DNA from 3 places in the Butyrivibrio sp. AD3002 genome. Region 2 is predicted to be linked to each of the others. Evidence: predicted binding sites of a transcription regulator. Region 2 holds the regulator's gene; each other region holds the start of a gene.
What was found. Region 2 encodes NrdR, which represses ribonucleotide reductase genes. Its sites were predicted from a motif close to CACAANATNTTGTG; they were not measured.
Positions count from the first base shown of each region.

Region 1: nrdD (anaerobic ribonucleoside-triphosphate reductase) is a predicted target of NrdR. The motif match lies at 4,118-4,131, and genes of this name have one in related genera.
Region 3: G596_RS0107375 (ribonucleoside triphosphate reductase) is a predicted target of NrdR. The motif match lies at 4,956-4,969, and genes of this name have one in related genera.

Region 1 is NZ_ATVV01000030.1:13,662-23,995, forward strand. Features, by position in the region: gene G596_RS22695 (D-alanyl-D-alanine carboxypeptidase family protein) at 1-656, opposite strand, end outside; gene trmB (tRNA (guanosine(46)-N7)-methyltransferase TrmB) at 792-1,430, shown strand; gene trxA (thioredoxin) at 1,488-1,811, shown strand; gene G596_RS0116885 (SH3 domain-containing protein) at 1,931-2,755, shown strand; gene G596_RS0116890 (hypothetical protein) at 2,746-3,198, opposite strand; gene murI (glutamate racemase) at 3,230-4,060, shown strand; gene nrdD (anaerobic ribonucleoside-triphosphate reductase) at 4,202-6,418, shown strand; gene nrdG (anaerobic ribonucleoside-triphosphate reductase activating protein) at 6,497-7,036, shown strand; gene G596_RS0116910 (TatD family hydrolase) at 7,080-7,844, opposite strand; gene rsmA (16S rRNA (adenine(1518)-N(6)/adenine(1519)-N(6))-dimethyltransferase RsmA) at 7,834-8,706, opposite strand; gene G596_RS0116920 (hypothetical protein) at 8,941-10,334, shown strand, end outside.
Region 2 is NZ_ATVV01000012.1:76,825-87,158, reverse strand. Features, by position in the region: gene G596_RS0109875 (peptidoglycan D,D-transpeptidase FtsI family protein) at 1-2,168, shown strand, start outside; gene murD (UDP-N-acetylmuramoyl-L-alanine--D-glutamate ligase) at 2,192-3,562, shown strand; gene G596_RS0109865 (FtsW/RodA/SpoVE family cell cycle protein) at 3,583-4,797, shown strand; gene G596_RS0109860 (cell division protein FtsQ/DivIB) at 4,811-5,608, shown strand; gene ftsZ (cell division protein FtsZ) at 5,687-6,994, shown strand; gene nrdR (transcriptional regulator NrdR) at 7,216-7,722, shown strand; gene G596_RS0109845 (ABC transporter substrate-binding protein) at 7,845-9,455, shown strand; gene G596_RS0109840 (ABC transporter permease) at 9,482-10,334, shown strand, end outside.
Region 3 is NZ_ATVV01000008.1:35,459-45,792, forward strand. Features, by position in the region: gene G596_RS0107345 (hypothetical protein) at 1-675, opposite strand, end outside; gene G596_RS0107355 (type I phosphomannose isomerase catalytic subunit) at 916-1,860, opposite strand; gene G596_RS0107360 (lysophospholipase) at 2,006-2,812, shown strand; gene G596_RS0107365 (phosphatase PAP2 family protein) at 2,843-3,496, opposite strand; gene G596_RS0107370 (FIST signal transduction protein) at 3,515-4,825, opposite strand; gene G596_RS0107375 (ribonucleoside triphosphate reductase) at 5,063-7,465, shown strand; gene G596_RS0107380 (helix-turn-helix domain-containing protein) at 7,614-8,126, shown strand; gene G596_RS0107385 (M3 family oligoendopeptidase) at 8,199-9,878, opposite strand; gene G596_RS0107390 (ABC transporter substrate-binding protein) at 10,160-10,334, shown strand, end outside.

The sequences.
Region 1 (10,334 bases), on a different contig from region 2:
CTGCAGAGGAGCTCATTTGAGAAAAACTCAGAGGAGATTAAAGCAAGATCATATGCGCTTGTATAGTGATCGGAAGCCTGAAGACCGTTAGTATTTGAGAAGTGAGTATTTGTGCATCCCAATGAAGCGGCTTTTTCATTCATAAGATCGATGAAGCCGTCAATGGATCCGCTTACATGCTCCGCAACGGCATTTGCAACTTCGTTTGCACTACCAACCATGATTCCGTAAAGGCATTCTTCAAGTGACAGATATTCACCTGCATCCATGCCGATTTTTGAACCGTCGGCGGGGACGGAGTGTATAGCTTCATAGGAAAAATCAACTCTGTCATTAAGTCCTGCATTTTCAACCGCAAGAAGACAAGTCATTATCTTTGTGGTGCTTGCAGGGTAGAGCTCTTCATGAATGTTCTTTGCATAAAGAATTGTCCCGGTGTTGGCATCCATCAGAATTGCAGCCTCTGCACCTATTTGCGGACCAGCAGGCCATCCCGGAGTGTCATTACTTTGTATGGGCAACTCTTTTCGTGCATTCTGCGCAGCCTCAAGGTCTGTCTCCGCATGGCAAAAAGACCCGGTCTGAGTAAGCAGAACAGATATAAGAACCATGGAAATGATTATATTAAGTTTATTTATAAAACCTTTGTAATTCATAAAACTCCTTGTAGCGACAGTCTGCTAATCTATGATACACTAAAAGTGGATAAAACCAAAGATGAAGCTGCAAAAACTTTTCAATATGTAGCATTTGGTATTATAATTATTATATTGAAAGGTAGAATTTAATTTATGCGGCTTAGAAATGTAGCAGGATCCAGAGAAAGGATTGCAGAGAGCCCCTTCACAATAGATAATCCGGAGGAGCATAAGGGAAAATGGAAGGAAGTGTTCGGAAACGATAATCCCGTAAGGATAGAAGTCGGAACGGGAAAGGGACGCTTCATAATGGATATGGCAGCAGCCAATCCTGATATAAATTATGTAGGAATAGAAAAATATTCCAGTGTACTTTTAAGAGCAGTACAAAAGCAGACTGAACTTGAGCTTACCAATGTTAGATTCATAAGAATGGAAGCTGAGATCATTAATGAGGTATTTGAGGAAGGTGAGGTAGACAGAATTTATCTCAACTTCTCGGATCCCTGGCCCAAGGAGAGACATGCTCAGAGACGATTGACCTCCAGCACTTTCCTGCGGCGTTATGACCGCATTCTTAAAAAAGACGGACAATTGGAATTCAAAACAGACAACAGAGACCTTTTTGATTTTTCTTTGATGGAACTGAACACGGCCGGCTGGCATGCCGAAGCTGTGACCTATGATCTTCATAATGATGCCGTAATGAACGACGGCAATATAATGACAGAATATGAGGAGAAGTTTTCCGCTAAAGGGAATCCGATCTTCAAATATATTATTAAGCGCTAGGGTTGTTACATTAATTTACGCAAAGCGATACCACAATATCGCGGAAAGAGGTGGACGATGGCTGAGTACACATTTACAACAGACAACTTTGAGGAAGAAGTTCTCAACAGTAAGCTTCCGGTTCTTATCGACTTTATGGCTGACTGGTGTGGCCCGTGCAAGATGATGGCACCCATGATCGATGAGTTTGCTAAAGAATATGACGGAGAGCTCAAGGTTGGAAAGATAAACGTGGATGAGCAGCCTGAGATTGCTCAGAAATATGGCGTTATGTCTATCCCGATGTTTGCATTTATTAAGGACGGAGAACTTGTGGATCAGGCGGTTGGAGCTCAGAGTAAAGCTAAGCTTCAGAGTATGATTGATAAGGTTGTATCATAATCAAATTTTTGCTTATAACAAATATGTGCTATTATAGTTTCGGGTAGGCGATGCCTACCCGATTTATATTTTCATTTATAGGGGGAGATGTTGACCAAGGGATTTCCCAAGGAGAAGTCATGGCGGACAATATCAGAAATTTTAACGATTACAGAAGAAAAAACAGAAACGATGAATACTTTACAGAGGAGATAAATATAGAGATCCAGGATCCGCTGGATTTCCTTTCAGCTGATGAGAGGGAGGAGTACTACAGATCAAGACAGGCGGAAATGGATAGAGAAAGGGAGAGTCTTGCTGAGGACTCACCTGAATTTTATCTTGATGATGAGGACCTTGAACCTGTAAGTGTTGAACCCGAGAGTCCAAAAGAAAAGCCCGGATATATCAGAAAAAGGGCAAGAGAGCTGGAACGGGAAGAGCAGGTACGAGAAGAGAGAGTAAAAAAAGAAAAAGTCAAAAAAGAAAAGGTGCCAAAAGAGAAAATATATAAAGAAAAAGTGCGAAAAGAGAAGGTGCACCGGGAAAAGGTACGTAAAGATTATCGTGAAGAGGACGATAATGAGGGCGGAGTTGATCCGCTTATTATTGTAAGAATCTCTTCGATAGTTACAGGACTGATTATACTTGCTCTTATTGGAATGATATTTAAGGCTAAGGTTTATGATAAATATTTAAGACCCGATCCTGATGAAGAGCAGACTGAGGTTCAGGTAGGTGAACTCGCGGGATACACAAAGACAGGTGATAAGATAGTTACGACGGCAGACCTTAATCTGCGCAACACTCCCAGCACAGCCAGCGATGATTTTATCGTTGTTCAGGTGCCGGAAGGAACTACACTCGACAGAGTCGCTGTTAGTGATGACGGAGAATGGGCGCAGGTAAGCTATGATAATCAGCTCCTTTTTTGTGTCATGAAATACGCGACAGTTCAGGAATAGAAGGCGTGAAGCCAACCGTAGAACGGATCCAGTGCTTCACCTATATCCTCATAACTGTCACAAAGATTTTCGATTTTCTCTGTGATAGCCCCGGCCGAGACTTTTTCATTAAGAGCAAGTGACAGGCGGGCAGCTGTTTCGGATTCAAGAGGTCTTATGTCCATGTGAATAAGGATATCCTCATAAAGCCCCTCAACACTGGCGAACAGATGAGGATATTTTTTATGAATATAAGAGAGCTCATCCAGCAAGGTTTCCCTTCGCTGAAGAAGAAACAGAGTATATACGGGTTCCACTATTTCTGAAGGTTCAATCTCTTCTCTGTCGGAGCCATCGCCGTAATCGGCTTTTGATGCGTAATACTCGCAAACCTCCTGGATAAAAGGGCTTACATGCGGATCATCATATAATTTTTGAAGTTCAAATGTGTAGGATTCATTCATAATTAATAATGATACAACAACGAGGAATGATATGCGAATAGGAATTTTTGATTCCGGTGTCGGAGGCCTTTCTGTATTGAATGAGGCTTATCACAGATTTCCGGATCAGGAATACATATTTTATGCCGACACAAGGCATGTACCATATGGAACAAAGTCTGAGGAAGAGATAAAAGGCTATGTTGATGAGATTGTAAGATTTCTCATCAGCAAAGATGTCGATGCCATAGTGATTGCCTGCAACACAGCTACCAGTGTGGGTGCATCCATGGTAAGGGAAAAGTACAAGCTTCCAATTCTTGGAATGGAGCCTGCAGTGAAGCCGGCTGTTGAGGAGTGTCGTGACGACAGTAAAAGAATTCTTGTGATGGCTACTCCCGTTACCATAAGAGAGAAAAAGCTTGAGAGACTTCTTTCAAGAGTGGATTTGCAGCACAAGGCTGATTTACTTGAGATGCCGGGGCTTGTGAAATATGCGGAGAGAGAAGAATTCGACACGGAAGAGGTAAGGGATTATATCAGTAACCGCTTTTTGTCAGTTAATGCTTCCTATGAAAAGTACAGTGCGCTGGTTCTTGGATGCACACATTTTAATTATTTTAAACCTCTTTACAGAGAACTGCTGGGGGACAGCATTCATCTGATAGACGGAAACCACGGGACAATTAATCATTTGGGTGATGTTATGGGGCTAGAAGTTAAAAATGATGAAGATAAAGAGATCATTTTTAATGAACCACAAGATATTGTGGTTGGCTTCAACACCACATACTATGAGTCGGGAGACGAAATTACGGATAACGATAGATTGTCAAAATACCTTAGAATGCTGAACAGGCTTGAATTTGTAAGGAAGTTTTGATAACGGAAAATTGTTACTTGATTTATACTATATAATGTATTATAGTTTAATTGTAGCCACAAGATATAGTTTCGGGTGGCTACTATTTATCTAAAAATATAGGTATTTCCATATAAATGTACTTAAATAGGGGGTTCGCCAGTGAAGATTATTAAGAGAAGCGGTAAAGAGGTTACTTTTGATGGCGCCAAGATTTTGGCTGCTATTGAGAAAGCAAATAAGGAAGTAACTCCCGATCAGAGCTTGTCTGAAGATCAGATTAAGAGCATAGAGGCGCAGGTAGAGGATAAGTGTAACAGGCTTACCAGGGCTGCAAACGTAGAAGAAATCCAGGATATGGTTGAGGATGGCCTCATGGAGTCCGGGAAGTTTGAGGTTGCCCGCAAATATATCACTTATCGTTATCGCCATGCCCTTGTCCGTAAGTCAAACACAACGGACGAGCAGATTATGTCTCTTATCGAGTGTAATAACGAAGAGGTTAAGCAGGAGAATTCCAACAAGAACCCCACAGTTAACAGTGTTCAGAGAGATTATATGGCAGGAGAGGTCAGCCGTGACATTACACGCAGATTCCTTCTTCCGGATGACGTAGTTAAGGCACACAAGGACGGAATCATTCATTTCCATGATTCCGACTATTTTGCTCAGCACATGCACAACTGCTGCCTTGTAAACCTTGAGGATATGCTTCAGAACGGAACGGTTATTTCCGAGACAATGATCGAACGTCCCAAGAGCTTCTCCACAGCATGTAATATTGCAACTCAGGCGATAGCACAGATTGCAAGCTCTCAGTACGGCGGACAGAGTATTACATTGTCCCACCTTGTACCGTTTGTTGATGTAAGTAGACAGAAATTCAGAAGAGAAGTTCGCCAGGAGTTTATCGATGCTGGTATGGATGCAACTGATGAACAGATAAACGATATCGCCGAGATGCGTGTGCGCAAGGAGATAGAGCGCGGTGTTCAGGTTATTCAGTATCAGGTAATCACATTAATGACCACCAATGGTCAGGCACCTTTCATTACAGTATTCATGTATCTTGATGAGGTACCTGAAGGTCAGCTCAGAAACGATCTTGCTCTTGTTATCGAAGAGATGCTGAAACAGCGTATAGTCGGTGTAAAGAATGAGAAAGGCGTTTATATAACTCCTGCATTCCCGAAGCTTATCTATGTTCTTGATGAGGACAATATTCACGAGGGCACACCATATTGGTATCTCACACAGCTTGCTGCCAAGTGTACAGCAAAGAGAATGGTTCCGGATTATATCTCCGCTAAGAAGATGAAGGAATATAAGAACGGTGACGTTTATCCCTGCATGGGATGCAGAAGCTTCCTCACAGTTGACAGTGAAGACCTTGCCGAAGGTCTGTGCAACAAGGGTAATATTGCCAATGCGCAGAACTATACCGAGGGTGATCATAAGTATTACGGACGCTTTAATCAGGGCGTAGTAACCATAAACCTTGTTGATGCAGCCTGCTCATCAGGCGGAGACGAGGAGAAGTTCTGGGAGATAATGGAGGAGCGTACAGAGCTCTGTAAGAAGGCTCTTATGTGCAGACACAACCGTCTTCTTGGAACACCTTCCGATGTAGCTCCGATCCTTTGGCAGTTTGGAGCACTTGCAAGACTTAAGAAGGGTGAGACAATCGATAAGCTCTTATATGGCAATTATTCAACAATTTCTCTTGGATATGCAGGACTTTGCGAATGCACAAAGTTCATGAAGGGCGTAACTCACACCGATGCTGCAGGAAAAGACTTCGCACTCAGAGTAATGCAGTTTATGAATGATAAGTGCGCAAAGTGGAGAAAGGAAACAAATATTTCGTTCAGTTTATACGGAACACCCCTTGAGTCCACAACCTATAAGTTTGCAAGAGCACTTCAGAAACGCTTTGGAATTATTGATGGTGTTACAGACAAGAACTATATCACAAACAGCTATCACGTTCATGTAACCGAGAAGATAGATGCCTTCACAAAACTGAAGTTTGAGTCAGAATTTCAGGCACTTTCACCCGGAGGAGCTATCAGTTATGTTGAGGTTCCCAATATGAACAACAATCTCGAGGCTGTCCTCGCAGTGATGCAGTATATTTATGAGAACATCATGTATGCAGAGCTCAACACAAAGAGTGATTACTGCCAGTGCTGTGGATATAACGGAGAGATTCAGATTGAGAATGATACCGATGGCAAGCTGATCTGGAAATGCCCCAACTGTGGCAATACCGATCAGTCCAAGATGAACGTTGCAAGACGTACATGCGGCTATATCGGAACTCAGTACTGGAATCAGGGAAGAACGCAGGAAATCAAAGAGCGTGTATTACATCTTTGATGAATATATGTAAAAGGGTTTAAAAGGGGCTATCAATAGGTAGCCCCTTTTTGAGAATTATTAAAGGACAAAGTATTTATGAATTACGGAGAGATAAAAACAACAGATATTGCAAACGGAACAGGTGTCCGCACCTCACTTTTTGTTTCGGGATGCACTCATCATTGCAAGGGGTGCTTTAATGAAGAAACCTGGGATTTTAATTTCGGTAAGCCTTTCACGAAAGAAGTGGAGGATGAGATAATCGAATCACTAAAACCGGCTTATGTTAACGGTCTTACAATTCTTGGCGGTGAGCCAATGGAAATTCAAAATCAGAAAGTGCTTAGACCATTTATTGAAAGGGTTAGGAGGGAGTTTCCCAATAAATCGATATGGGTATATTCCGGTTATTTATGGGAAGAATTAACCGATGAGGAAAATAAGCGCTGTCACAGCGAAGACACGGAGCCGATTTTGTCGATAATAGATGTGCTTGTGGATGGTGAGTTTAAACTTGAGCTGAAAAATATTTCTCTGAGGTTCAGAGGATCTTCAAATCAAAGAGTCATTAATGTTCCTGCTACCAGAGAAAGTGGCAGCGTAGTACTCAGTGAATTCGGAGAAAATGATAATTAAGAAATAAAGAAAAAAAGCTGTCACTTTGGCAGCTTTTTTTAAATTATAAGTTATATAGTTTCTTTGCATTTAATTCAGTAATTTCAATAACCTTATCCAAAGGCAAGTCTTTAATTTCGGCAATCTTATCGGCAACGAATGGAAGGTTTAAGGAAGAATTGCGCTTTCCTCTATAGGGTTCGGGTGCAAGATAGGGCGAATCGGTTTCTATGACAATCTGCTCTATGGGGGCGTATTCAACAACTTCACGCAGCTTCTTTCCATTCTTAAAAGTGATGACACCACCGACACCTATATAAAATCCCATACCCAGATATTCCTTTGCAATTTCAACGGGATATGAGAAGCAATGTATATCACCGCCGATTTCCTCGGCTTTCATGCTTTTCATAATATCGAGGGTGTCTTTTGCCGCATCACGTGAGTGAATTATTACCGGGAGTTTAACCCTTTTGGCCATATCAAGCTGCGCTTCAAACCATTTTTTCTGGATATCTCTTGAAGGTTCATCATAGTGATAATCAAGACCGATTTCTCCTACAGCGACAGCTTTTTCATAGGAGCACAGGCTTTCAAGCCAGGAGAGCTCTTCTTCATCCATTTCATCGCAGTCACTGGGGTGAACACCGATTGTGGTGTAGATAAAAGGATATTTCTTAGTAAGTTCAATGGACTTCTCGACAGTTCTTTTTGATGCGGTTGCATTTACAATTGTTCCGATTCCGTTCTCAGTCATGGATGAGAGAAGAGAATCTCTGTCACTGTCGAAAGCTTCGTCATCATAATGTGCATGTGTTTCAAAAATCATTTCTATCTCCGATCAAAAGGTTCGAAAGCTCGGCAAACTCGGAAAGAGACAGCTTTTCGCCCCGAACCGAAGGATTTAATCCCATTTTTTCGAGAGCAGCTACTACCTGCTCCCTTGTGAGTCCAAGATTCCCGTTCGCAACACCGTTGGAGAGGGTTTTTCTTCTCTGGGCAAATGCGGCGCGGATTATTGAAAACATAAACTTTGAGTCTGTGACCTCTACGGGAGGATTTTTGTGACATTTTAAATGAATTACTGCGGAATCAACGCCGGGCTGAGGGATAAAACAGCTGGGTGGAACTACCTGAACCATGGAAGGCTCAGTGTAATATTGCACGGCAAGGGATAAAGCTCCGTAATCTTTGGACCCTGGCTTTTCAGCCATTCTGTCCGCAACTTCTTTCTGCACCATGACGGTAATGCTGTCTATTGGTAGCTCACTCTCAAGAAGCCTCATTAAAATTGGAGTTGTGATGTAGTAAGGAAGATTAGCAACGACCTTAATGGGCTTTCCGCTGTTTTCCTCACGAACAATTTTTTCTATATCAACTTTTAGTATATCCTGATTGATAACTTTGACATTATCATAAGCAGAAAGTGTATCCGCCAATATGGGAATAAGCATTTTGTCTATTTCCACGGCTATGACTTTACCTGCGCTCTCTGCAATATACTGAGTCATTGTTCCGATGCCGGGTCCGATTTCAAGTACAGTATCATCTTTTGTGACACCTGCAGCCTCTACGGTTCCTGTCAGAACAGAGTCATCTATAAGGAAATTCTGTCCGAATTTTTTCTGAATACTTAAGTTGTATTTTTCTAAAACTGCTTTTGTTCCGGATGCACATCCAAGTGTAGGCATTTTTTTATTCTCCGAATTCATAAATATTGGGATTTCAGTAGTGAAAAACTCTGAAACAAATGGTTTTGTTAATTAATTGTATCAATTCAGTAAAGATTTTGCCATATTTTAAAATCAAATGCGAGGAAAACCGCGAAAATACGCGGATTTTTAGCTGTGATTTTTTGACATCAAAAGACCTCTATGCTAAAATTCTACTAGATGTAGTATGAAAAAGTTTTAGAGGACAATATTTTGGATAAAACAGAATATAAAATTCGGGCAGAAGAAATTAAATCGCTGATAAGAGCACAGCGTTTTGCAGATGCAGTTAAGATTGCCGACACAATTGACTGGAAGAGAGTTAAGAGTGTCGGTATGCTTTGTGCAATCAGTGACCTTTACAAGGTAAACAGAAGATTGGAGGAGAGTAGAGATATCCTGCTCCTTGCATATGACAGAAGTCCTACAAGGAGAGAGATAGTTTATTCTCTGTGTGAACTGGCTATTGCCATGGGTGAATTTGTTCAGGCAGTTGAGTATTACAAGGAGTTTGTAAGACTTGCACCCAGGAACACCGCCAGATATATTCTCCAGTACAAGCTCTACGAGGCTCAGGAAGTTAGTCTTGAAGAGCGTATTGCTGTGCTTGAGGAGTATAAGAAGCATGATTATAACGAAAAGTGGGCATATGAGCTTGCTTATTTATATCATAGAGTAGGCCTCACAACAGAATGTATAGAGGAATGCGATGAGCTTTTCTTATACATGAGAGAGGGACGCTATGTTATTAAAGCACTTGAATTAAAAGCCCTTCATGAACCTCTTTCTCCTGAACAGAAGGCAGTATACGCAAAATATAAGGCAGAGACAAGCGGAAACATTCATGCACCGGAGTTCAAAGAGGCTGTTCCGGGGATGGATGCTGTTGATGGGAAAAAAGCACCTACGAGAGAGCTTCCGCATATATCTGAGGAGGAATTGCAGGCGCAGGCACAGCAAAACTATGTAGCTGCGCCCACACAGGAAGAGCAGCTTTACAACCAGCCGGTTTATGAGAGCCAGCCGGTGGAGGCACCTGTTCAGCAAGCGCTTATATATGAGCAGCCCGTTCAGGAGCCTGTAGCAGAAGAGCCTATCTATGAGGCTCCGATAAATGAACCATTTTCTGTTCCGACAGTAAATGTTGATACTTACAACACAGTAGATCTTCAGAAGGAAATAGCTGAGAATCTGAAGGAAGTACTTACGGAGAATCCTGATGCCGCGCTTTTTGCAGATGCGCATGGCCCGCAGGTTATAAGAGAAGAGGAAGAAACCGGTAATCTTGATACCGGAGATATGTTTGAAACTACAGGTGATATTGAGAAGCCTTCAATGTCAGAGCTTTTCTATGAGGACAAGACATATGGCACAGAGGCTGTGCAGGAGGAGAGAGCTGCAGTAGAACCTGTTACAGAGGCTCCGCAGATGCAGGAATCTGCAGTGGAACAAAATGATGAGCCTGTAGGGGAACAAAAAGAGGAAATTAGTACTGAGCCTGTACCCAGCACAGATACAAAGGTATGGAATACGGAATCTATGGAGCAGGTAAGGAAACAGATTCCTGAACCGGTACAGACTAAGACTCCTATAGCAGAGGAATTAAA
Region 2 (10,334 bases):
ACGGGACAGTGCTGGCATACAGTGAGAAGGTTTACAACATTGTTCTTGATGCCAAGCTTGTTTTATCGGGAAAAGATAATAAGTATCTGGATCCCACGGTCAGTGCACTTGTGAGATGCTTTGGCTTTGATGAGGCAGAAATCAGAAACTATATTTCCGATAACCCCGAGTCGCAGTACTATGTCCTGTCAAAACAGCGCACCTATGATGAAATCAGCGAATTCCAGGGGCTTATTACAATAGGCAGCGAAACCTACGACGAAAATGTACAGGGTGTGTGGTTTGAGGAAAACTACATCAGAAAATACCCTAACGGCTCAATGGCATGCGATGTTGTCGGATTTACAACAAGTGACAACAACGGCGTATTCGGACTTGAGGAATATTACAATGATGTCTTAAGCGGCAGTAACGGACGTACCTACGGCTACCTCGACGAGGATTCGAACCTTGAGAGAACAACAATCCCGCCGACGGACGGAAACAGCATAGTTACAACTATAGACGGTAACCTTCAGTCAATCGTCGAGAAGTACCTTCAGGAATTCAATGATACCTATAAGGATGCATTTCGCCAGGGAAACGGCGCGAACAATATCGGTTGTGTGATCATGGATGTCAATAATGGTGATGTCCTTGCGATGGCCAGCTATCCCAAATTTGATCTTAACGATACCAGAAATACCGACAATCTCATCGGAATGCCCAGGGTAGATGAGAGAGGTCTGAAAATAGCGGGCGAGAGTATATATGATTCCGGAGTTTACATTACGCAGGAGATGCTCGATGGCATGAGCGAAGATGAAAAAATGTGGAACCTCAACGCTCTCTGGAGAAATTTCTGTATATCTGATACCTATGAGCCGGGTTCGGTCGCAAAGCCTTTTACAGTGGCAACGGGACTTGAAGCGGGCTGCATTACAGGCAATGAAGTATATGAATGTACCGGAAAAATGGATATCGGCGGACACGAGATTTACTGCCATAACAAGTACGGTGATGGCGCTGTTTCCGTTGAAAGAGGTATAGAGATTTCCTGTAACGTTGCTATGATGAAAATCGGCCAGACAATAGGTGCCGATACCTTCGCGAAATTCCAGAAAAGCTTTGGTTTTGGCCTTAAGACCAATATAGACCTTGCCGGAGAAGCCAGGACGGAAGGACTCACCTACAGTGCAAACGATATGGGTTCCACTGAGCTTGCAACAGGCACGTTCGGACAGGGCTTTAACGTGGATATGATTGAGATGATCTCTGCGTTCAGTTCACTGGTAAACGGCGGCAATTTTTATGAGCCCCATGTTGTAAAGAAAATCCAGAACTCTTCGGGAGCTACGATTAAGAGCATTGAGCCTAAGATACTCAGACAGACTATCTCGGAGTCGACTTCAAAGAAGGTTATAGAATTCTGTAATCAGGTTGTTGCAGGTGAAGAAGGTACCGGTAAGACTGCAAGACCTGCAGGATATATGATAGGTGGTAAAACAGGTACAGCGGAGACTATTCCGCGTAAGAATCAGCAGTACGTAGTATCTTTCATGGGATATGCTCCCGCTAATGATCCTAAGATTGCGATCTATGTTGTTGTAGACAGACCTAACGCAATGGATCAGGCTGATGCCAAGTTTGCAACAAGAGTTGTAAAAAAGGTGCTTACAGAGGCTCTTCCTTACCTGAACATACCTATGACTGAGCCTGTGACAGAAGAAGAGCAGGCTGAGCTTGATGCTTTGAGAGAGAAGGAAATTATGATGGCAGCTGCTGAGAAAACAGAAGCCACAGTGGATGAGAATGGTAACCCGATTCTTGATGAGAACGGCAATCCGGTTACCGCGGAGCAGGGAACACCTCTTTTGGATGAGGACGGTAATCCGGTGCTGGATGAAAATGGTAATCCTGTTATGCAGAACACCGGCGATGAAGTTTCCGGTGGCGATGCCGAAGATGGAGACCTCGATGAAGACAGTATCTGGGAGAAGATTCCGGAGGATGAACTTCCCGAAAACACTGAGCCTGTATGGAAGTCGTTTGAAATAGACGAGGAAACGGGGTATTATATTGACCCGGAAACAGGCGATCTGATTAATCCCGAGGATGGTCATTCTATCAGCGGTGACGGACTTCCGGACTATAACCCGCCTGAAACTGAAGATTCTGTGGGAGACTGATTTATTATTTGGAAGGAATAACTATGTTAGCTAAAGATATAATCGGCAAAAATGTACTTGTGATAGGAACCGGCATTTCCGGAATAGGAAGTGCGAAATTACTTGGAAAAGTAGGAGCAAAGCCTGTAATTTTTGATGAAAACACAAAGGTTACCGTGGAGGCTGTAAAGGAAAAGCTTGCGGGCTATGAAGGAACGGAACCTGAGATAATTATCGGAGAACTCTCTGATGAAGTTATAAAGGATTTGGTGCTTGTTGTTCCTAGCCCAGCAGTTCCGCTTGATTCGGATCTTATTCTTCGTCTTAAGGAGGCGGGACTCCCTATCTGGAGTGAGATAGAACTCGCTTTCAATTTTGCCAAGGGAAGTCTCGTGGCCATAACGGGAACAAACGGTAAGACTACTACAACAACCCTTGTGGGCGAGATTATGAAGGCTCATTTTGCATCCACATATGTTGTGGGAAATATTGGCTATTCCTATGCGGAGAGAGCTCTTGAGATGACGGATGATACGGTTTCAATCGGAGAGATCAGCAGCTTTCAGCTTGAAGCTGTGGAGAATTTTCATGCGAAGGTTTCCGCGATTCTCAACGTTACTCCGGACCATTTGAACAGACATCACACCATGGAGTGCTATGCCTCCATGAAAGAAAATATTACAAATAATCAGACTAAGGACGACACCTGCGTGCTCAATTATGACAATGAGTATACCAGGGCTTTTGCCGAAAGATGTCCTGCAAAGGTGGTGTTCTTTTCATCATCGGGGAAGCTTGATGAAGGCTTTTTCCTTGACGGAGAGGATATAATGCTCGCCGAAAACGGTAAGGCCGAGAAAGTTATGAATGTTCACGAGATGAACCTCGTCGGAACCTGCAATTATGAGAATGTGATGGCTGCCATCGCAATGGGACTTGCGATGGGAGTTCCTATGGATACAATACTTGGCGTTGTCCGCTCGTTCAAAGCGGTTGAACACCGTATCGAATTTGTTGCCACAAAAAACGGCGTTGATTACTACAACGATTCGAAGGGAACCAATCCCGATGCCGCAATCCAGGGAATAAAGGCTATGTGCAAGCCTACATATCTCATAGGCGGCGGATATGATAAGGGAAGTGAGTACGATGAATGGATCGAGGCTTTTGACGGCAAGGTTAAAAAGCTTGTTCTCATCGGTGTTACCAAGCAGAAGATAGCAGACTGTGCAAAAAAGCATGGTTTTAATGATTATGTATTTATGGAGACTTACGAGGAAGCACTTAAGTATTGCAGTGATAATGCTGTTTCGGGAGAAGCTGTGCTTCTTTCACCCGCCTGTGCGAGCTGGGATATGTTCCCCAGCTATGAGGTAAGAGGGCAACAGTTCAAGGATTATGTGAATAATCTGTAAGTTTTAAAGGGGGATTTTGTATGGAGGCTGCAAGAATGGCAGGAGCTACAAGAACAGCAAGGTCTGGCGCGTTTGCCACTCGCGGTATGGATAGACCCGTATCTAAGAAAAAAGTAAAAAAAGAAGTCTATGTTGATTACAGCATGGTCTTTGTTGTGCTCTTCTTGCTGGTATTTGGTCTTGTTATGCTATATTCTACCAGCTCGTATGAAGCGACTTTGAAAAAGGGCGATTCGGCATATTACCTGAAGCATCAGCTTATACCGACTGTTTTGGGAGTTGGTGTGATGATAGTGGTATCGAGAATCCCGTATCAGATATATAAAAAATTCGCATCTATAGCGTATGTGTTATCTATAGTGCTTGTCCTTCTGGTTAAAACTCCTATGGGAATGACGATTAACAAGGCATCCAGATGGATTAAGATAGGCGGAGTATCTGTTCAGCCCGCAGAAGCTGCAAAGCTGGCGATGATCATTGCGCTGGCAACATTTATCAGTAAGCTTAGCAGGAACATAACCAATCCCAAGGCATTCTGGATAGTGCTCTGCGTGCCTCTTCCGGTATGCTTCCTGGTATGGAAGGTTACGAGTAACTTAAGTTCCGCAATTATTATTTTCTGTATCGCTTTTGCAATGCTCTTTATATCAACTCCGGGCTACAGGCGCTTTATTGCCATATCCGGATCGGTGGTCGGAGCAGCTGCCGGCGTGGTTTTCTTTGTTAAAAAAGCAGGCTTTAACAGCAGCATGAACTTCCGTTTCGTCCGTATTCTTGCATGGCTTGATCCTGAAGCATATGTAAACGATAAGGGTTATCAGACACTTCAGTCCCTCTATGCAATTGGCTCAGGCGGCCTTTTTGGAAAAGGTCTCGGAGAGAGTATGCAGAAACTCGGATTTATTCCCGAGGCTCAGAACGACATGATTTTTTCAATCATTTGTGAGGAGCTGGGAATTGTCGGTGCGATAGCAGTTATGCTCATGTTTGTTATTCTTATTTACAGAATGATGGTTATTGCCCAGAATGCACCGGATATGTATGGAGCTCTTCTTGTTATCGGAGTTATGGCTCATATTTCTATCCAGGTTATTCTGAATATAGCCGTTGTAACCAATACCATCCCCAATACGGGAATCACACTTCCTTTCATCAGCTACGGTGGAACCGCTGTGCTTTTCCTGCTTACAGAGATTGGAATCGTGTTTAATGTTGCAAGACATATAGACGTTTAAGGACTTTATGTAAATGGCAAGAAAGAGAAGACGAGTAAAAAGAAGAAGAACACATGCTCCTCGAATGAGCTTTGGGGAGCTGTTTTTTCTGCATAAGAGCCTTTTTATAATAGGAGCGATAATACTTATCGTTCTGATTGCGGCAATTTCGGCACTTTCGTATTTTGCGCATAATTACACCATCACAAATGTCTATGTTGACGGGAATGTGCATTATACCGATGAAGAGATCATGAACATGGTCATGACAGACAAACTCGACAGAAATTCCATGTACTTATCGCTCAAATACAGGGACAAGGAGATAACCGGTGTCCCTTTTATCGAGAAAATGGACGTGGAAATACTCTCTCCCGACACGATAAGGATCAATGTTTACGAAAAGGCTATTGCGGGATATGTGAAGTACCTCGACAGATATATATTCTTTGACAGGGACGGAATAGTGGTGGAGACCTCAGAACAGCCCTCTGATGATGTTCCTCTTGTGCTGGGGCTTAGTTTCGACTATATTGTTCTGCATGAAAAGCTGCCTGTCGAAAATGAAAACGTTTTTAAAGAGGTTCTTGATATCACTCAATTATTAAATAAATATGATCTGAAGGCTGATAAAATATTTTTTGACAGTGATTTTCATCTTTATATTTATTTTGATGAAGTGGAAGTCAGTCTCGGAACTAATGACAACATAGATGAAAAAGTGATACAATTACAATACATTTTGCCGGAACTCCAAGGAAAAAGCGGCATCCTGGAAATGTCAGAATATGATTCAAATACTCAGAACATTACATTTGAACAGAAAAATTAAAATTCTAGGTTGTAAATTATATAAAATAATTATAAAATGCTTTGTAGGAGTTTTAGGTTATGAAGGAGGAGCACTATCTTGCTTGAACTAAAGTCAAATGAGGCTGAATCCGGTGCCAAGATCATTGTTGTTGGGGTTGGTGGCGCAGGAAATAACGCTGTAAATAGAATGGTAGAGGAAAATATTTCCGGTGTAGAATTCATCGGAATTAATACAGATAAGCAGGCTTTGCAGCTTTGCAAAGCTCCCAAGCTGCTTCAGATCGGTGAGAAGCTCACCAAGGGTCTTGGTGCGGGAGCAAAGCCGGAAATCGGTCAGAAAGCTGCTGAGGAGAGCCAGGAAGAGATTTCCGCAGCTCTTAAGGGTGCTGACATGGTTTTCGTTACTTGCGGAATGGGTGGCGGTACCGGTACAGGTGCAGCTCCGGTTGTAGCTAAGCTTGCAAAGGATATGGGTATTCTTACTGTCGGTGTAGTCACCAAGCCTTTCGCTTTTGAGGCTCGCGTACGTATGCAGAACGCACTTGCCGGCATTAACACAATTAAGAACAACGTAGATACTCTTATCGTTATTCCTAACGATAAGTTACTTCAGATTGTTGACAGACGTACAACAATGCCCGATGCACTGAAGAAGGCTGATGAAGTTCTTCAGCAGGCAGTTCAGGGAATCACAGATCTGATCAACGTACCCGCTGTTATCAACCTTGACTTCGCTGACGTTCAGACAGTAATGAAGGACAAGGGAATCGCACACATCGGTATCGGTTCCGGTAAGGGCGATGATAAGGCTGCGGACGCAGTTAAGATGGCGGTTGAGTCTCCTCTTCTTGAGACTAAGATTGACGGAGCTTCCAATGTTATCATCAATGTATCCGGTGATATCACACTTATGGATGCTTCAACTGCATCAGACTATATCAGAAATCTTGCAGGAGATGATGTTAATATCATATTCGGCGCTATGTATGACGAATCAATGGCAGACACCTGCAATATTACTGTTATTGCTACAGGTATTGATGACAGAGCAAATAATGCTGCTGCATTGCAGAGGGCTCTTAATCGTAACGCTGAGAAAGCCGCAGCCGCTCAGGCAGCACAGGCTGCAGCTGCTGCATCACAGCAGGCTCAGGCACAGCCTCAGCCCCAGGTTCAGGTACAGCCTCAGGTTCAGGTTCAGCCGCAGGTACAGCCTGTTCCGGTTACTCCCGAGCCCATGATTGATACACTGACAGCTCGTTCAGCTCAGACAATACCGACACAGAAACCGGTTACTCCTCAGCCTACTCAGAGACCTTCATCAGGACTTAATCGTACTCCTGAAGTTAGAAGCTCTGTAGAAGCTAAGAGTCTTAAGATACCGGATTTCTTACAGAAAAAGTAATAATGACTTTCAAACAGTCACCTGAATAATCGGGTGACTGTTTTATTTTGCATTTTTTAATAGTTTGAGCGAGATAATGCATTTTTTTGTGGATAATTCCGTTTCACAATGTTACAATAACTTGTGTGGGTATTTTTTTTAGACCCTAAATCTTGTAAAAGAATCAAAAGTTACAAATCTATAATTTTTTATGTGCGATAAAGCACAGAAAGGTTATCATTATGAAGTGTCCTTTTTGCGGTAAAGACAACACTCGTGTAATTGATTCAAGACCTGCGGATGAGAATACATCCATCAGACGCAGACGTGTCTGCGATTCTTGCGGGAAGAGGTTTACGACCTATGAGAAGGTTGAGACTATCCCTCTTATTGTTATCAAGAAGGATAATAACCGTGAACCCTACAATCGTGCAAAGATCGAAGCAGGCGTGCTGAGAGCATGTCACAAGAGACCGGTAAGTGCTCAGCAGATTACACAGATTGTCGATGCTGTAGAGACTGAGGTTTTCAATCTTGAGCAAAAGGAAATCCCCAGCCGTATTATCGGTGAGCTTTGCATGGATAAGATGAAGAATCTCGATCCTGTAGCTTATGTAAGATTTGCGTCTGTTTACCGTGAGTTTAAGGATGTAAATACCTTCATGGATGAGCTTAAGATAGTACTGGAGAAGGAAGAAGAGGGTGTGATAACCGATTCTACTGATAAGAACACCCCCTTGTTGAAATAAACTGTAATCTGACCTTGGTTGTTGACATCTGCTACGTCTTTCCGTATAGTTTATGGTGCATCAAGACTTGATAATCAAATTGTTTTGGTGCGAAAACTAAATAAAGAAAGAAGGATTGTAACATGATGAAAAAAGGTATTGGAAGGAGAGGACTTTCCACACTTTTAGTTGTGTTAACGACACTGACTCTTACTATGAGCGGATGCTCAGGTAAAAAGGCAGAGGAATCTACGGCAGATGCGACCAATGCTACCGAGAATACCAGTTCAGGAAAGGACGGTAAAGCGGAGACAGCTGACAACACTGCAAGTTCAGATGATCTTTCAAAGATTACCATTGGTATTCCACAGGATATTGACAGTATGGACCCGCACATCGCACAGGCGGCGGGAACCAGAGAAGTACTGTTCAATGTTTACGAAGGACTTGTGAAGCCTGACCAGGATGGTAATCTGCAGCCTGCCATAGCCAGCGAGTACACAATTTCTGAGGATGGAAAAACTTATACCTTCACACTTAGAGAAGGCGTTAAGTTCCATGACGGTTCTACGGTTACGGCGGAGGATGTTAAATATTCAATCGAGCGTAATGCCGGTACCGATGGAACAGATCCGTTGATATCGGCATTTTCTAATATTGATAGTGTTGAGATTGCGGATGATTCCACAGTAGTAATGACACTTAAGGAAGCAAATACAGAGTTTCTGGCATATATGACAGTAGCTATTATTCCCGCTTCCAATGAGGATCCCGAAGGTAATCCTGTGGGAACAGGCCCTTATAAGTTTGTTTCACGTTCACCTCAGGAGAACGTAATACTTACCAAGTTTGATGAATATTGGGGCGAGCCCGCATACATTAAGGACATAACACTTAAGGTTGAGGCTAATGCTGATTCAATCGTTATGGATCTTGAAGGCGGCTCCATTGATATGTTTGCAAGAGTAACATCTGCACAGATGTCACAGCTTTCCGATAAGTTTGATGTATATGAAGGAACCATGAACCTTGTTCAGGCACTGTATCTAAACAATGCCGAGGAGCCCTTCAACAACGAACAGGTTCGTCAGGCTCTCTGCTATGCTATAAGCCCGCAGGAAATCATGGACTTTGTATCAGACGGAAAGGGAACCGAGATCGGAAGCAGTATGTTCCCTTCCTTCGGTAAGTATTTTGATGCAAGCCTTAGTGAGACCTATAACCAGGATATTGATAAGGCTAAGCAGCTGCTTGCAGAGGCAGGATATCCGAATGGTTTCGACTTTACAATAACCGTTCCCTCAAACTACACTCAGCACGTAGACACAGCACAGGTGCTTGTTGAGGAGTTTAAGGCTATCGGTGTTAACGCTACCATCCAGGAAGTTGAGTGGAATACATGGCTTGATGATGTATATACAAACCGCAACTTCCAGTCAACTGTTATCGGTGTTGATGCTTCAACACTTACAGCTTACGCACTTCTTAGCAGATTCAGATCTGATGCGCACAACAACTTCATCAACTACAATGATGCGTCCTACGATGCAGCATTTGATGCAGCTGTGAATGCAACTGATGATGCCGAGAAGACCAAGAACTACAAGGAATGTGAGAAGATTCTTTCTGAAACCGCAGCAAATGTATACATTCAGGATCTTCCCGAGTTTGTAGTATTAAATAAGAAGTTTACAGGTTATACTTTCTATCCGCTTTACGCACAGGATTTTTCAAAGATAAAACCTGCTAAATAAAATATTGAAAAAAGAGGAACACGCATATGAGATACGTATTGAAAAAAGTTTTGAGCATGGTGCTGACTTTATTCGTTGTATCTTTGTGCGTGTTCTTTGCATTTAGCCTAATACCGGGAGATCCGGTAACAAGAATGTTCGGAACAGAGGCTACACCTGAACTGATAGCGCAGTACAGAGCAAAAATGGGACTTAATGATCCACTTCTTGTCAGATATTTTCGCTGGTTTATAGCATTTTTACAGGGGGATATGGGAACCTCCTATGATTACAAGATTCCCGTAGCTGGTATGCTTGCAGAAAAAATCCCGATTACGCTTACACTTGCTATTATGTCTTTTGTGATCATGGTCATCATATCGATTCCGCTCGGCATTTACACTGCAAAGTACGAGAATGGAATAATTGATCATGTGATTTCTGTTATTAATCAGATAATTATGGCGGTACCGCCGTTTTTCTCAGGAATATTATTGACCTTCTTTTTTGGTGTGATTCTGAAAATATTCACGCCGGGAGGTTTTGTTTCATATACAAAGGATGTTCAGGGATTTCTTAAATACCTGATTTTGCCGGCTTTTGCCATAGCACTTCCTAAGGCAGCAATGGCGACGAAGCTTCTTAGAGGTTCTGTCATTGATGAGGCCGGAAAAGATTATACAAGAACAGCCTACAGTAGGGGGAATACCACAAACGGCGTTCTGTATCGTCACGTCTTGAAAAATGCCATGATTCCTGTAGTTACATTTATGGGAATGGCTCTCGCCGATATGGTTGCCGGAAGTATTGTAATTGAGCAGGTTTTCGGAATCCCCGGAATAAGCCGCATACTTCTAAGCTCAATCAACAACAGGGATTATCCCGTGGTAGAGGCAATCA
Region 3 (10,334 bases), on a different contig from region 2:
GTCTCTGCCATCTCCGTCGGTGTCTTTTAGAACATTCTTGCCGGCAAAGGTAATTGACTTGATTGCTCTCGTATCAGCCTTAGCGATAATCGTAATGCTCTTGTTGGCTACAACAGCGCCCTGAGCGTTAACTGCGTTAAAATTAACCTTGTACTTACCGGGTTTCTTAGCATAGAACTGTAATCTGTACCATCCTGATCCCTTGTACATCTCCTTAAGCGCATCCCACTCAGCAGACTGCATGTTTCCATTAACATCTCTGTAAAAATATAATTTTTTTCCATCCACCTTCTTATAGTACGCATATTTCGGGCTTCCGGTATTTGTTGCTTCGAAAGAATCATACATTCTGAGTTTAAGATTCTTACTGCTTGACTTAAAACCTGTAAACTTTACGACATCCGGTGTGGTATAAATCGAAGGAATCTCCATATACTGACCTACATTGACGTAATAAACCTTCTTTTCGTTATAAAGAAGGCTTGTATCCTCCATCTTTCCCTCATCTGCCTTAAAAGTTACAACCTCATTTGTATCCTCGTTACAATAAGTGTATGTATCCGTCGCTGCATCATAATTCTTCATTATTTCCGCATTTGCACTTATCGGTGCAACCATGGAAAATGATAAAGCTGCTACAAGAGCGGCGGCCCCCATTCTAGAAAATTTCCCCATTACTTTTTTCCTCCTTTTTGGTATTGTCTATATGTTTGCAATTTTTTGCAACATAGGAACAATTCTAACATTTGCCAAAAAAATGTCAAGGATTTTTTAAGTGTTTTTTCGATAAATTGAAATATGTGTAACACCTTGGTAACAAGTTGGTCATCTAACACGCTGAATATAAACAAAGCCTTCCGCAGAATTTGCGGAAGGCCTCCAGTTATTAATTCAGTTTTATATCACAGTTGTTATTTATTCTTCATAGGTAAGAAGTGCTTCACAGCATCCTTCTATCTCATATTCTCCACTTCCTGCAGGAAGGAAAAAGCTATCACCCTTTTTGTACTCCATTTCTTCGCCTTCACAGCGTATTATTCCGCTTCCATCCACTATAAGTACATGAAGGAAGGATTCCTTTCCGATATTTCCGCAGAATTTGTTGCCAGTCTGTTGTGATGTAACAACTTTGTCCACAGTGAAATACTTACATGCAGCGATGTGACCGTCCTTAGGGTGAACCTTAGTAACCGGCGCAAGCGTAGTAACATCCATGGCTTTTTCTACATGTAACTCCCTCAGATTGCCATTTTTATCACGTCTGCCATAATCATATACGCGGTATGTTACATTCGAATTCTGCTGAATTTCAGCAAGAAGTATGCCCGCACCTATAGCATGCAGGGTTCCCGACTCTATAAAAATAACGTCTCCTTTTTTTACGGGATACGCATTCAGAACCTCTGTGAGAGTTTGGTTTTCAATCCTTGCCGCAAATTCATCCTTTGTAATCTCACGGTTGAACCCATAGTATATAAAGGCATCCTTTTCAGCATCGATAATGTACCACATTTCGGTTTTACCATACTGATTTTCATGCTCTTTTGCATATTCATCGGACGGATGAACCTGTAATGAAAGATCCTTTTTTGCATCAATGAACTTGATAAGGACAGGAAAATCTTTGAACTGTTCACATTTTGATCCCAGAACTCCCCTGCCGTTTTGCTGTATATATTCAGTAATGGTCTTATTCGCAAAATCTCCGTTCTCTATTACCGATTCGCTACCCGGATAACATGAAAGTTCCCAGCTCTCTGCGGTAACATCACCTGCCGGGATTTTTCCGAACTCATCCACAAGCTTGTTTCCACCCCACAAGTAATCTTTTGTGGCTGCTTTTAGCTTTAATATTGACATTTTTATCCTCTCTTTTTATTACATAATACTGAATTGGGAATTTTATTATAGTATCTTAAATCATATTTATGCAACTATTACAATTATGACTCTCATATTGTGATATACTGAATTAGAAATAATCAAACAAAGAAGGCGTGATGCTTTGAAAAAAATAAAAAAATTTCTTAAATGGATAATAATAGCACTCATTTTTATTGCTGCTGTTCTCATAATCGCTTTCAAGCTGTACACAAGCAGCTACTACCGCGCAGACCTGAGCATTACCGAGAACATTCAGGAATTACTTCGAAATGACGTGCACTCATATTCAACCAAAGACGGAGCGGTCTTTATCCCTCAAAAGCAGGAAATTAAGGCTGTTATTGTATTTTATCCGGGCGGAAAAGTAGAATATACCTCCTACAACGGACTTATGTATGAGCTTGCTGCAAGAGGATATATATGCCTTTTACCAAGAATGCCTGAAAACCTGGCACTGCTTAGCACAAATGCAGTAGACCGAATCACTTCCGGGTATGAGGAATTCAACAAGGAAGCTGAGGAACTCGACTGGTACTTGGCAGGGCATTCTCTCGGAGGCGTTGCTGCATGTGTTCATCTTGGGAAAAACCTCATCCCCGAAGAAGGCGGCAGTTCAGAAGATGTAACTATGTCTTCTGAGTACAGCGGAATTATTCTTTGCGCTTCATATCCGACGGAAGATCTATCAAACAGCAATCTCCGTCTCCTTTCGATTTATGGCTCGAATGACCAAGTACTCGATCGTGAAAATTATGAAAAGAGCAAGAAATACTGGCCTAAGGATTCCGAGGAGCATATCATTCTCGGCGGCATTCATTCCTATTTTGGAAGTTATGGTATCCAAAACGGTGATGGAGAGCCGGAAATCACCAATTATAATCAAATAACCCAGACAGCGGACATTATCGCTGACTGGGCCAGTCACTAACTCATATATATTTAATATCTCTTGCTATTATTATCTTAGATCCTTATCTGCTATGCCTTTAAATAGGAAAAGGAGTGCCGAACTTATAAGAATTCCTCCAAGAATATCTGTAAGCCAGTGTACTCCGCAGATAAGTCTGCCCACTACGGTAACAACCATAATTACTGCGCAGCAGATCTTCAGAAGCTTCAACAGCTTTTCATCTTTAATATAATTCCCAATTACCATAATTGTGCTGGCCATTACCACGCAGATGAGCATTGTATGCGAAGACGGGAATGAAGCTTCCGCTTCGGTAGCATCCGGCATTATTATCGGCCTGTAATTGATAATCACCTTTTCAAACAATGCATAAAGAGCTATAACCACCGCATAAAGGCATCCAAGCTTTATGATAACAGGGTCGACTTCGGTTATGCTTTTTCTTTTTATAAGTTGTAAAAGTCCGATCAAAGCAAACACAGCACACACCAGAAGTGCAAGAATTCCGAAAATCTCCGTTATTCTATACCATATGATATTTATTCCGAAAATGTTATGAAATGCAGTATTTATGCTATAAAATCCCATCGGCTTGCCCGTCTCCGGAACTACGGCAACATCCACATTCTTAACAAGAATAATCAGAATCAGCGCAAGAAGAGCAAAAACCCCCGAAACAACAAAACTTTTTCTACTTTTCATAATTTATTATATCTCCTATTAATTTTTAGTTCTATCCTGCAATTTTTCCTGCAGATTCTCATTTGCTTCCCGAAGCTCAGCTGCTGTCACATTTATGAAATTAGCCAATCTTCTAACCATTGACAGCTGATCATGCATCTTGTGCTCCTCAGGAACCTCTATCTCCTTATCTCCTATACCGGTAGGCTGCGACATAGCCTGTCCGCCCTCTCGCATTCCGATAGCCATAAGCGTAATATGATGTTCTATTATGTATTCACCCATACGCATGATCTCGCCACTTGAATAAAAACCACTTACAGGCGCAATCAGGCTGAATGGACCGGTCTCCTTATTAATCAGATATTTCCAATAGAGGCGTCTGACGCCGCAGGAATACAGAAATACTGCCTGTGGAGCAAAGCTTCTTACATTCCACACAAGGTCCTCAACATCGGATTTAATAACGTCAGGATCTCCGTAGGACAGGTTAACCTTAGAACCCTGCTTAATATCAGCCGCAAGCATTAGTGATCTATCCTCGGTATTGCAGGAAAACGGCATACGCAGTACTTCATGTCCATGCTGGTTGGACATAATCGGGAATTCCAAAATATTGGCAAAGAAATTCTCATCTGCCTGTATGTCCAGATATTTACTGTAGATATCACCTGCCGGCACCCCGTCAAGCTCGTACAGCCTCTTATCCTCTATCCTGGTTACGGTCAGATCTCTTCCGAGCGGCTTCCATCCGATAGCATGATGAATATCTATATGAAAATCATCACCCGAGTAAGTCACAAGAACTACGCCATGCTCCGACGTTTCAGTATCCCCGATAACCATTGTTACGTTTTCTTCAATCTTTTTCCCTGCACTACCTGCCCCAAAGATTTTTACACTTTTCTCGCACTTTTCAGCTTCCCTGAGAATCTTGGTACTGTTTATAGATTTCAAGGTCATAAGTATTTCTGCGGCTTTTATGCTATCCGTTACATCTATGCTGCGACAAATATCTCTTCCCGTGTCCTCTTCGCGGCCTTCTTCTGTTTCAAAAAGATGAACACCAATCTCTGTACTCTCAAAAATAGAAACAGCCATAACCAGTCCGTATTCAGCCAAATGGCCATCACAGATGTCCCCATTTGAACTGGTACCTGCTATATGTGCATCGGGATACATCTCTTTTATTTCCTGCTGGATTTCATGTATCTCTTCCCTGCCAAATGCTATGGTGTACAAGTGGAAAAGTATAGACTTGAACGACGTTCTCTGAGTATATGCATAGACCTCTGATAAAGCCTTGGTTACCTCTGATGCTGCAGTAAATTCATAATTAAATTGTTTCAATTGCATTAACCTCTGTCATAAGAAAATAATTTATCACGTCTAATATTATAAGGCAAACAAAACATATCTGAAATAGCTCTTTTAAGAAACACTTGTAATCATGCCGTTTTTGCCGCAAAGAAACGGATAACACAATATATAGTGTTTATAATTAATAAATTGCCTATATATTGACCGTCCACATTTTATGTGATACCTTATATGTAGTGGGTATTTAAGTTTTTTGGGGGTGTTCTTATGTATGATGTAGTAAAACGAGACGGTAGTATTGCGAGTTTTGATATTTCAAAAATATCATCTGCTATAATCAAAGCTTTTGTAGCTCTTGATAAGCCCTATCACACAAGTGTGATAGATCTTGTGGTTCTTCGGGTAGCTTCAGATTTCGAAAGCAAAATCTCAAACAATAAGATAACAGTAGAACAGATTCAGGACAGTGTTGAGAAAGTGCTCTCAGAATCAGGTTATTCCGACGTTGCCAAGACTTACATTCTCTACAGAAAACAGCGTGAGAAGGTCCGCAATATCAACTCTGCACTTTTAAACTACAAGGATCTTGTAAATGACTACCTCAAAATCAATGACTGGCGTGTTAAGGAGAATTCAACGGTTACCTACTCTATCGGTGGTCTCATTCTCTCAAATTCAGGCGCCATTACAGCAAATTACTGGCTGTCAGAGGTATATGACGAAGAGATTGCAAAAGCTCACAGAAGCGCTGCAATTCACATCCATGACCTTGCCATGCTATCAGGATATTGCGCAGGATGGAGTCTTAAACAGCTGATTCAGGAAGGACTTGGCGGCATTCCCGGCAAGATTACATCCGCTCCTGCCAACCATCTCTCCACTCTTTGCAACCAGATGGTCAATTTCCTTGGAATCATGCAGAACGAGTGGGCAGGTGCGCAGGCTTTCTCGTCATTTGATACATATCTTGCTCCTTTCGTGAAAATTGATAACCTTTCCTATGAAGATGTCAAGCAGTGTATCCAGTCCTTTGTTTACGGAGTCAATACTCCAAGCAGATGGGGCACACAGGCACCGTTTTCCAACATCACTCTGGATTGGACCGTTCCTACCGATCTTAGGAACCTTAACGCTATTGTCGGCGGAAAAGAAGTTGATTTCACCTATGGCGACTGCCAGCGTGAGATGGACATGGTCAACAAGGCATTTATCGAGATAATGATTGAAGGAGATGCCAACGGACGTGGATTCCAGTATCCCATCCCCACCTATTCAATAACAAGTGATTTTGATTGGAGCGAGACTGAAAATAACAAACTTCTCTTCGAAATGACTGCAAAATACGGCACACCGTATTTCTCAAATTATATAAATTCAGACATGGAGCCCAGCGATGTTCGTTCCATGTGCTGCAGGCTGCGCCTCGATCTTCGCGAACTAAGGAAAAAATCAGGCGGATTCTTCGGGTCCGGCGAATCAACAGGTTCTATCGGCGTAGTTACTATCAACATGCCCAGAATTGCATACCTTGCGAAGGACAAAAATGACTTCTACAGTCAATTGGATCATCTCATGGATGTCGCTGCAAGAAGCCTTAATACTAAGCGTCAGGTTATTAGCAAACTTCTTGAACAGGGCTTATATCCTTACACCAAGAGATATCTCGGATCCTTCAGCAACCACTTCTCAACCATTGGACTTATCGGAATGAACGAAGTGGGTCTGAATGCAAAGTGGCTTAGAGCCGACATGACAAACGAGAAAGTTCAGCAGTTTACCAAGGAAGTTCTCACCCATATGAGAGACCGTCTATCCGATTACCAGGAGCAGTACGGTGATCTCTACAACCTCGAGGCTACACCTGCTGAATCCACCACATATCGCTTTGCTAAGCATGATAAGGAACTTTATCCAGATATCATAACCGCGAACATGGCTGAAACGCCTTATTACACCAATTCATCCCATCTGCCTGTAGGCTACACTGAGGATATTTTCTCAGCTCTTGATATTCAGGATGAATTACAGACATTGTATACCTCGGGAACCGTATTCCATGCATTTTTAGGAGAAAAGCTTCCTGACTGGAAAGCCGCTGCCAATCTTGTGCGAAAAATTGCCGAGAACTACAAGCTTCCTTACTACACAATGTCACCAACCTATTCTATTTGTAAGGAACACGGATATCTCTCCGGTGAGCAGACTGTTTGTCCTATATGCGGTGCAAAAACCGAGGTTTACAGCCGTATTACAGGTTATTATCGTCCTGTTGCAAACTGGAACGATGGTAAGGCTCAGGAATATAAAGATCGAAAAGTATATGATGTAGCACATTCAACTTTGAAACGCGAGAATGTATCAGTTTCAGTAAAAACTGCCGCAGAGCTTGAAAACAACCTGATAAATATAAAAACACCCGATATGAATTCGGTACTTTTATTCAAGACAAAGACTTGTCCAAATTGCAAAATAGCCACTGCTCTTCTGGATACAGCCGGTGTCAAGTACGAGCTTATGGATGCAAATGACAACTCAGACCTTGCTCAGGAGCTGGGTATCATGCAGGCTCCCACACTTGCCATCCCCGAAGGGGGCGGATATAAGTTATATCCCGGAGTATCAGATATAAAGGGATGGATAAATCATACAAAGCAGAACACAGCAGTATAATCCTTATTCTATAAACCTTCTTCTACGATAAAAACTCCGGATCTCCGGGGTTTTTATTGTGTAATTTTCAAATTGCCTGCATATATTATTAGACAAGTGCTGTAATCTCGTATATTATTGAATGAAAGAGTTCTATGGAGGAGCAAAAATGGGGAAAAAATCCATCAAGGAAAACAAGAATATTTACTTTGAAAGCCGCGAGGAAGCAGGTCTCACAAGAGCACAGGCCAGTGAGCGTATCGGTTTTATCAGCGAAAGCCGCCTTGAAAAAATAGAAACCGAAAAGACTGCGATTCAGCCGGAAGATGTTGTTGCTATGGCAGAGGCTTATAAAAAGCCGGAATTATGCAATTTTTACTGTACACACGAGTGCAGAATCGGTCAGGATTCCGTACCTGTTGCCAAAGAGTCAACTCTCTCCGAGATTGTACTTGCCATGCTTTCTTCTCTCAATTCGCTTGACGAACAGAGAAACAGGCTTATAGACATCACTGCAGATGGCATTATCTCTGATGACGAGCTTCCTGATTTCGTTAATATCCAGAAGCAGCTCGCTCAGATTGACCAGACAGTAGAGTCTCTTAAGATCTGGATGGCTAATACCGTAGCAAATGGCCAGATTAACAAAGAGAAGCTGAATGCGCTTTTAGCAAAGAAATAACGCATAATTCTACAATTAGAGCATTAAAAATGGCATGTGAAGAATAACACATGCCATTTTATTTTACGTTTTTTATTCCAAATTGGCCTTATCCTGCATGTTTACTGCAAGTTCAGCGATTGTGCCATCCCTGAAGGGACTCTTTAATCCAACCTCATCCAGCATATCTTCATAGAACTTGCTTGCTGAAATCTTACAAAGATCAAGATAATGTTTCCAAGCATCCTTGTAATCCTTATCCATCCATACCTTAAATTGCATTGCGATTACACTTGCAAGTACATAATCGATGTAGTAGAAAGGTGACCAGAAAATATGTCCCTGCTTCTGCCAGAACCCACCTTCTGCAAAGAACGGATCCCCATCAAAATCGAGCCATGGTCTGTAGGTCTTTTCCAGATCCTTCCATACCTGTTTTCTCTCAGCTGGTGTCATCTCAGGCTTCTCATATACTATATGCTGGAATTCATCAACCATACATCCGTAAGGAATGAATGTAATTGAATCTCTTATGTGCATCTTGAAGTAATCATCTTTTCTGTCACCAAAGAACTTATCCATCCAGTTGTAGGTGAAATACTCCATTGACATTGAATGAATCTCTGCCGTTTCCATCGTTATATCGTTGTGCTCGGTAATCTCTTCATCTTTTGTCACATAACCCTGGAATGCATGTCCGCACTCATGTGTGACAACGTCTACATCACCGGCTGTACCGTTGAAATTAGCGAAAATGAACGGAACCTTGTATTTCGGCAAGAAATCCATATATCCGCCCTGTTTCTTGTTCTTTCTTCCAAGTACATCAAAGAGCTCGTTCTCGATCATAACATCGATAAATTCAGCTGTTTCAGGCGAAAGCTCTCTGTACATATCCTGTCCGGCTTTCATGATCTCCTCAGGTGTCCCGATCGGTGCAGGATTTCCGTTTTTAAAATAAACCTCGTTATCATAGTACTTGAGCTCTGTAACGCCAATCTCTTCGCGGCGTTTCTCCTGAATCTTGCAAACAAGCGGAACAAATGAGTCCTTAACCTGCTTTCTGAAATTCTCAACCTGAGGTCTTCTGTAAGAATTTCTCATCATACGGTTGTATCCAAGCTCGATGTAGTTCTCATATCCCAGTTCTTTTGCCTGTTTTGTCCTGTTTTTAACGAGTTTATCATAAATATCGTCAATTTCATCGGTCACAGACATAAAGTAGTCTGAAAGAGCCTTCCAGGCCGCCTTACGATCATCTCTGTCGTTACCTGTAAGGAATTTTCTCAGCAATGAAATATTGTACTCTTCTCCCTTAAAAGGAATCCTTGCAGAGGCAATAATATTGTCATACTTATTGATGAGGGCGTTCTCTTCCTGCATAAGCGGAAGAATTTTCTCGTCAATGGAAGCAAATTCAAGCTCCATATTTTTAAAAGCTACCTTGCCGATCTTTTCCTCAAGATAATCTCTGTAGGGCGAATTATAAATGAGCTTCTTGTAGTCGTTATCATACTGTGCAATAACAGGTCTGATTTCGTCAATATATTCCTGCTCCTTGGCATAAAACTCCTCTTTGGTATCCACATCATGTCTAAAGCATCCTATGGTCATATTGGTTCTGATATCGTTCATAAAATCATAGTAGCTCTTGTGGAGTGCAAATTGCTCCTCTCCACTCTTAGCGTCCTTACTGTCCGCCATCAGCTTTTCAAAAAAAGCCTTCACTTTATCCATATCTATGTGTTCATATGGCATCTCTGAAAATTTCATGCGTTTTTCCTCGTCTTTCTAAAAGATACTGCCCTTCGATTATAGTATTTTAGCCGCTATTTTACAAGGAATACTTAATTGTACGCTATTTGTTGCGGCGCGTGTTGATATATTGATGTTCTGATGTAATGATGTTCTGATACCGTATCTGTTAATACAATTTAGTTAATCTATATAATGATATTTAATAAACTTTTTATTATTCAGCCGACTATTAGCCTATATAATTAAAATAGTACTGTATTATCTCTCTTGTTTTTGCACAGAAAGGATGGGTAAAAATGGTATACAGAAAGATTATTTCCGTAATTACTGCCTTTTCGCTAATTCTTATGTCCGCAGGATGCTCAAAAACTGCCCAGGAAGCAGAACAACCTGCAGAATCCGGCACTATTACCCTACTTAACATAAAAAGCGAAGTAGGTTCTCAAATCGAGGATCTTGCAAAAGAATACT